DNA from 2 places in the Roseibium sp. QJM3NY_11 genome. Region 1 is predicted to be linked to the other one. Evidence: riboswitches for the same ligand, from Rfam matches in the RefSeq annotation. Region 1 holds a riboswitch; the other holds the start of a gene.
The links. Region 1 has a riboswitch for FMN ahead of AC0VX3_RS13160 (DMT family transporter). Riboswitches for the same ligand answer to the same signal wherever they lie in the genome.
Positions count from the first base shown of each region.

Region 2: it holds a riboswitch for FMN, as region 1 does, so the genes downstream of both, AC0VX3_RS21120 (6,7-dimethyl-8-ribityllumazine synthase) here and AC0VX3_RS13160 (DMT family transporter) in region 1, are expected to answer to the same signal.

Region 1 is NZ_CM149660.1:2,836,449-2,840,289, reverse strand. Features, by position in the region: gene AC0VX3_RS13170 (NAD-dependent epimerase/dehydratase family protein) at 1-1,176, opposite strand, end outside; gene AC0VX3_RS13165 (acylphosphatase) at 1,335-1,622, opposite strand; gene AC0VX3_RS13160 (DMT family transporter) at 1,654-2,601, opposite strand; FMN riboswitch at 2,654-2,843, opposite strand; gene AC0VX3_RS13155 (HAD family hydrolase) at 2,894-3,544, opposite strand; gene AC0VX3_RS13150 (hypothetical protein) at 3,579-3,841, opposite strand, start outside.
Region 2 is NZ_CM149660.1:4,589,130-4,592,970, reverse strand. Features, by position in the region: gene AC0VX3_RS21130 (nitrate reductase) at 1-69, shown strand, start outside; gene cysG (siroheme synthase CysG) at 44-1,543, shown strand; FMN riboswitch at 1,583-1,738, shown strand; gene AC0VX3_RS21120 (6,7-dimethyl-8-ribityllumazine synthase) at 1,804-2,274, shown strand; gene AC0VX3_RS21115 (dimethylsulfonioproprionate lyase family protein) at 2,339-2,500, opposite strand; gene AC0VX3_RS21110 (SDR family NAD(P)-dependent oxidoreductase) at 2,674-3,423, opposite strand; gene aptA (omega-aminotransferase AptA) at 3,612-3,841, shown strand, end outside.

The DNA of each region.
Region 1 (3,841 bases):
CTCTTCCCCGATCTGCTTCGTCCAGGCAGATACCGCCGGGACGCGGCTGCGGTCGACGCGGTAGGAATAGGTCTTGGCGACATCGACCACCTCGCTCAGCAGCCCTTCCTCCAGCGTGATCGGGTTGAGACCCAGCTCCAGGAACTGCTTGTTCTCGACCACCAGATCGTTTTCCGCGGCTTCTTTGCGCGGGTTCGGCAAATGAGCCACCTTGGCGCCGGTGAGACGCGAGATCATTTCCGCGAGGTCGCGGACGCGGTGGGTTTCGGTCATCTGGTTGAACACCTTGACCTTGTCGCCCCGTACGGGCGCGTTCTTGAGCGCAAGCTCGATGCAGCGCACCGAATCCTGGATGTGAATGAACGCCCGTGTCTGTCCGCCTGTGCCGTGCACCGTCAGCGGATAGCCGATGGCCGCCTGGATGAGGAATCGGTTCAGCACGGTGCCGTAATCGCCATCGTAGTCAAACCGGTTGATGAGCTGCTTGTGGCGCTGGGTCTGCTGCGTATGCGTGCCCCAGACGATGCCCTGATGCAGATCGGTGATCCGCAGCCCGTCATTCTTGGCGTAAAACTGGAACAGGAGCTGATCCAGGCATTTGGTCATGTGATAGATCGAGCCCGGATTGGCAGGATAGAGAATGTCCTGGCTGGCCTTGTCCCCGCTGAGCGTCTCCACGTCGACGGACAGATACCCTTCCGGGATCGCCGCACCGACGCTGGAATAGCCATAGACGCCCATGGTGCCGAGGTGCACGAGATGGGCATCGAGGTCCAGCTCCACCATCGCGTTGAGCAGATGGTGTGTGGCGCTGACGTTGTTGTTGACCGTGTAGTTCTTGTGGTGATCCGATTTCATCGAATAGGGAGCTGCGCGCTGTTCCGCAAAATGGATGATCGCGTCCGGCCGGGTTTCTCCCAACCACGCCTTGAAGACCTCGTAGTCCCTGGCGATGTCAATCAGCTGGAAGCGAATCGTGTTGCCGGTTTCCTGTTTCCAGATGCGGGTGCGTTCCTGGATGGAGTCCATGGGCGTAAGAGACTGCACGCCGAGTTCGGCGTCGATCCACCGCCGGCTCAGATTGTCGACGATATGGACTTCGTGTCCCTGATCGGACAGGTGCAAGGATGTGGGCCAGCCGACAAAACCGTCACCGCCAAGTATCGCAATCTTCACAGAAAATCTCCCTGGGTTATTCCGGCGGAGCGAGCGGACCGCTCCGATTGCTCCATTTGAGAGATCAGATCATTGCGATATTTCCGTGACAACTCAACATCGAACTTCGAAATTGATACAGGAAGAGGCGAATGGTCACGGGCATTCCGGCAGGTTTGTCAGACTGTTGCGCAGATCTCGAAGCCGCTGTCGACGGGATCGACCGGCTCCAGATCCCTGACAAGGCTGACGCGGGCCAGCGACGGTCCCTGCCAGAGCACATCCAGCATGTCCACCACCGTGTCCGACGGCCCCGAAAAGACGGCTTCGACGGCGCCGGACGCATGGTTCCGGACCCAGCCGGAAAGCGCGCGCGCCACCGCCTGGTCCGCGCACCAGGCCCTGTAGCCGACACCCTGCACCCGGCCCTCTATCAGTACGTGAACGGTCAATGTGTCCGCCGTCATGAAGCACTCCTGTCAGCCGCTGCGGCAAAGATTAGTGCGCTTCGGACCGGGTGGCTAGGGCGTTTGCCCGCGCCATGCGCTTCTGTTCGTCCAGCATCACCAGCAGCGACGCGCCGACGATCACCAGCGCGCCCGGCCAGAAGGCGCCGGCCGGGGCGAATCCGAAGGCGAAGAACCCGACGGCGATGTTGAGCGGCAGCTTCAGATGGTCGAAGGGCTGCACGAAGGTGGCATCCGCCTTCTGATAGGCGAGCGTCAGCAGGTAGTTGGCAAGCACCGTCAGGACGCCGGCGCCGACCAGGAGCCAGAGAGCCGCGCCGGAGGGCACGATGCCGCCCTCGCCCAGCGCCAGCAGAGCGTTGACCGGTGTCAGCAGAAGCAGCAGGTAGACCGTGATGGTATCGGCATGCTCGGTCCGGGTGAGCTTCTTGGTGACCAGCGAGGTCCCCGCCCAGAACGCCGCCGCTCCGACGGGCAGAAGGGCCGCCAGGCTGAAACTGTCCGTCCAGGGCTCCAGAATGATCATTCCGCCCGAAAAGCCGGCAAGCGTCGCCAGCCAGCGGACCACGCTGACCCGCTCGCCGAAAAACAGCTTGGCGCCGAGAATGACGAAGAACGGCGACGTCATCACCAATGCGATCGCCTGCCAGATCTCGACTTGGGCCAGACCCGCGACCCAGAGCTGGATGCCGATCACGGCGAAACCGGCGCGCAGGAGATGCCATCCGGGTTGCCGCGTCTTCAACGCCCCCGGCCCGCGCCGCAGGACTAAGGGCAAGGCCACCAGCAGGCCCAGCGCATATTGCCAGAAGGCGGCCGATGTCGACGGGACGCCAAGTTGCATCGTCGCGCCCTGGAGGGCGCCGTTGACCAGTGCGAAACAGGCCCCCGCCCCGACCATGGCCAGCGCGGCAAGAAGTGATTTCCGGGAACTGTCCGGCATGGCATGCCCTTCTGTGTGATCCGTTCCATAGTCCATCAGAACAGTCTCAACAGACACGCGCCCGCACCGCCCCGGCTGGGGCTTGCGGCCAAGTTCTCTCTCATCCGGACTTTCAGGTGGATCCCGAGTGTCGAAATCACACCAACCGTCGGCTCCGGCCTCTCACCGGATCTGCTGACCCTGACAGCGCATAGATAGGTGCTGCCGCCAGGCGCTCGCGGGCTCCAGGTCTCCCTGATACCGCCGGTGGGGAGTTTCACCCCGCCCCGAGAACTGTTCCCTCAGCGCTGTTTACGCGTTGGCCGGCGCCTTTGCAACGCTGACAGGCCTAAATTTTCAGTATCGCTGAAATCTGCTCGGGCCTTTCGGCAATCAATATCGGTCTTTCCGCCTCCAGTTCCTCCCGGCTGCCATAGCCCCACAGGACCCCGACTCCGGCAACGTCATTGGCGTTGGCGCCGATGAGATCATGCTTGCGATCGCCGATCATGACCGTTTCCGACGGCCTGATTCCCTCCTGCCGCAGGATATGGCCGATCAGCTCCGCCTTCGCCGACCGTGTACCGTCCAGCTCGGAGCCGTAGACCTTGCCGAAATACGGCGACAGACCGAAATGCGCCACGATCTTGCCGGCGTAGACATGCGGTTTGGACGTACACACATGAAGCGTCGCGCCTGCATCGCGCAGCGCTGCGAGACAGTCCACGATACCGTCGATGAGCCCATTCTCGAAAAGGCCCGTCACCGTGTACCGCTCACGGTAGAAGGCAACCGCCCGGTCGAGTTCGGTCCGCTCGTCTGTTCCAAGGAGAACCTCGAAGCTGTCCCACAAGGGCGGCCCGATGCACCAGCGCAGATCTTCCGCGGCCGGCACCAGGCTTCCCATCTTCTCCAGAGCATACTGGATGGAGCGGACGATCCCCTCGAACGGATCGGTCAACGTCCCGTCGAGATCAAAGAGCAGTGTTGGGCTGGTCAAAATTCACCTTTCGAAACAACATCTTGCCAAGAGCCTATCCGGCATGGTCCTTGTGGAGATAGATCACCAGGTCACCAAGCTGCCGGTAGACGGAGTAGTTCTCTTCAATCCAGCTTCCAACACGCGCGCCGGTCGTTTCCGAAAAATACCAGGGCGGCATGTCTTTTGCGACAATGAACGCCGGCTTCAGGTCCATCAGCCGGCCGACTTCGTCACCGGACACATAGCCCGCATCGGCCAGGGGCCTGTAGACCGAACTGTCCGGGTTGATATTCGCCGGATGGGTGAGCGCCCGCG
Region 2 (3,841 bases), 1.8 Mb from region 1:
ATCCGCATGCTGATCGATACACTCAACCAGGAGGTGGCCGAAGATGCCGACATCGCGAAAGCCGGTTGAGGTCGGCGCGCGCCGCCGCGCGGCTCCCATCGAGACCCTTGCCAGTCTGCCGCTCTTCTTTCCATTGCAAGGGCGAAGGATCGTCGTCGCGGGAGGAACGGATGCGGCCTGCTGGAAGGCGGAGCTGCTTGCCGCGAGCGGGGCGCAGGTTCATGTCTACGCCGAAAACCCGACCCCTGCCTTCCAGGACCTGATCGCGTCGGCAACGGACGGGCGGCATTACACCCATCATGCCCGACCCTGGAGCGCGGACTGTCTTCAGGGAGCGGCCCTGGCGGTGGCGGACGCGGCAAGCGATGGCGAGGCGAGGGCGTTTCACTGCGCGGCCGGGGCGGCCGGCGTTCCCGTCAACGTCATCGACAATCCGCCCTATTGCCAGTTTCAGTTCGGCTCCATCGTCAACCGGTCGCCCGTGGTGATCGGCATTTCGACAAGCGGTGTCGCGCCCATTCTCGGGCAGGCCATCCGCCGCCGCATCGAAACGCTTCTGCCGGCGAGCCTGCAGGACTGGGCGAAGCTCGCGGGCAGGATCCGTCAACGGGTCATGACCAACCTTTCCGCAGGTCTTGAGCGGCGCCGGTTCTGGGAAAGCTTCACCGACCTGGCCTTTTCCGGCGAAGCGGCGCCGGAGGAAGACCGGGCCAGGGACCTGCTCCCGCGGATCGAGGCCGGTTCCGGCTCGGCGGGGGGACGGGTGACGCTCGTCGGCGCCGGCCCCGGGGATGCGGAATATCTGACATTGAAGGCCGTCAGGGCCTTGCAGGGCGCCGATGTGATCCTGTTCGACGATCTTGTCGACGACGCGGTCCTGGAACTGGCCCGCAGGGAGGCCAAACGCATGCTCGTCGGCAAGCGTGGCGGCCGGGAAAGCTGCCGGCAGGAAGACATCAACGACCTGATGGTTTCGCTTGCGCGCCGGGGCAAGAATGTTGTCAGGCTCAAGTCCGGCGATCCGATGATCTTCGGCCGCGCGGGCGAGGAGCTGGAAAGGCTTCGCCAGGAAGGCATCCCGGCTTCGGTCGTCCCCGGCATCACTGCGGCCTCGGCCATGGCGGCCGCACTCGGCATTTCGCTCACCCACCGGGATCACGCCCAGAGCGTGCGCTTTGTCACGGGCCACTCCAGAAACGGAGATTTGCCGGACACGGTCGACTGGAAGGGCCTGACGGACCCGGCGACGACAACCGTCTTCTACATGGCCGGCCGCATGGCCGCGCGCATCAGTGAGCGGCTGATCCGGGAAGGCCGCCATCCGGACACTCCCGTGCGTGCCATGACCAACATATCGCGATCCGATGCGGCGTCCTGGGCCGGGCCCCTGGCGGGTCTGGGCGAGGGCGTGGACGGACTGCGAACGGCGGGCCCTGTTCTCATCGCCGTTGGGGAGGTGTTGGCGGAACGGTCCATGGCGGCCGCCGAGGGGGCGTGTGATTCGGGAACGTCCGATGACCAGCCGGCCACTGCGTTCGGGTGACGCCGCCGTTGACATTTCGGGACCATGCGACTAGCTGCAATGTGTTCTCAGGGCGGGGTGAAAGTCCCCACCGGCGGTGATAGCCCGCGAGCGCCATTCCTTAAAATGGATCGGAAGATCCGGCTTTTGGATGGGTCAGCAGATCCGGTGAAATTCCGGGGCCGACGGTCATAGTCCGGATGGAAGAGAATTGGACAGTTTGGTTTCGGCCGAGGATTGTTCTGCTCTGGGATCTTGTCAGGTAAAAAGGATCCGGAACTGTGACAAAATCCCCCAGATTTGCATTTATCAAGGCCGGTTGGCATGCGGATATCGTCGATCAGGCTCTTGCCGGTTTCAAGGAGCGTCTCGCGGAACTCGGCGCCGACGCCGATGTGGCCGTGTTCGATGTGCCCGGCGCCTTCGAAATGCCGTTGCTCGCGCAGAAACTTGCCGAGACCGGAACATATGACGCGATCGCGGCGTGTGCTCTCGTGGTCGACGGCGGCATCTACCGGCATGATTTCGTGGCCCAGACGGTGGTCGAGGGGCTGATGAACGCCGGTTTGAAAACCGGTGTGCCGATCCTGTCGGTGTCCCTGACCCCGCATCACTTCCAGCCGTCGGAGGACCATCAGGATTTCTATCACGCGCATTTTCTGAAGAAGGGCCGGGAGGCGGCGGATGCTGCTGTTCAGGTGGCCGGCGTCCATGCGGCCTTGCCGCGGATACCCACACGCGCCGTCGCCTGACCGGCTGCCGTTGCTGTTCCGCGGCGTGCGTCCGACTGCCGTCGCCAGCAAGGGGATCTGACTTTCAGCCGGCGCTCACATCGCGGTCGAGCAGAAACCACAAGGCCAGCAGCGGGTCCGCACGTGATTGCATGGTGTGCCGGATCCGCGGCGGATTGTGAAACGTCCCACCGGCGCCCGGTTCCACCCAGTCGTCCTCGCCGTGACGGAACGCACCGTCCGACAGCGCGAGGTCGATTTCCTCCGGCGGACATCCGGGCAGGATCGCTCAAGGCCCCGCCGAGCACGCCAACGGCAGCGTCCAGAAACGATTGCAGAGCGGGAGGACGGGTCATGTGTCGGGCCTTGTCATGGTTCCCTGCCACTCCACCATTTGCATCCCCGTGCCGCAATGGCGGATCAGCGCTCGCGGGCGATTTGCCAGCCGGCCCAGGACTGGCTGACCGGCATGATTTCCAGGGAGTTGATGTTGAGATGGGAAGGCTGGGTGGCGATCCAGTGGACGGTGTTTGCAATGTCTTCTGGCTGGATCGCGTTGGCGCCTTCGTAAAGCGCATCGTAGCTTTCCGTGTTGCCGCCGGTACGCACCAGCGTGAATTCGCTTTCGCACAAGCCCGGTTCGATCGAGGTCACCCGGACGCCCTTGCCATGAAGGTCCGAGCGCAATCCGAGTGAAAACTGGCGCAGAAAGGCCTTGGTGCCGGCATAGACATTGCCGCCCGGATAGGGCCAGTTGGCGGCGATGGAGGAAATGTTGACGATCATGCCCTTGCGCTCGATGAGCCTGGGCAGCAGCAGATCGGTGATCGTGACCAGGCCGGTGATATTGGTATCGATCATGGTCTTCCAGTCGGACAGCTTCGTGTCCGGAGCCGACGCGGTGCCTAGGGCAAGTCCGGCATTGTTCACCAGAACGTCGATGTCCTGAAACGCTTCCGGCAGGCCGGCAAGAGCATTTCTGGTTGCCGCCTCGTCCATGATGTCGAAAACCACCGGGCAAAAGGCGCCGCCAAGCTCTTCCCCCAGCTTTTCCAGCCGGTCCGCCCGCCGGCCGGTGCCCACGACCTTCCAGCCGTTTTTGGCAAACAGACGGGCCGTTGCCTGGCCGAAACCCGATGTGGTTCCGGTGATGAGGATTGTGCCGGTCATGGGCCTGCCTTTCTGAGTTTGCCTTCAGCGTTCGTAATGACCGGACCATACGAACATGGCGCGCCGGCACAATGGCCAATCGGGACACCGGCGTCCCTGGCCCTTACGAATGCGAGCGCTGGCTCTAAGGACGCGTCACGTCTGGTCCTAGGAGTGATCGGACCGTTTCGATCTTGAGGACCCGCACCATGACCCATATGCCGATCAACATGGACCATCACTGGATGCCGTTCACCAACAACCGGCTGTTCCACGAAGAGCCGCAAATGTTCGAACGGGCGGAGGGCGTGCGCTACTGGACACCGGACGGCCGGGAAGTGCTGGACGGGTCATCGGGCCTGTTCACCTGCGCGGCCGGTCACGGACGCAGGGAAATCGCCGAAGCGGTCTACAAACAGCTTCAGGAACTGGATTACAC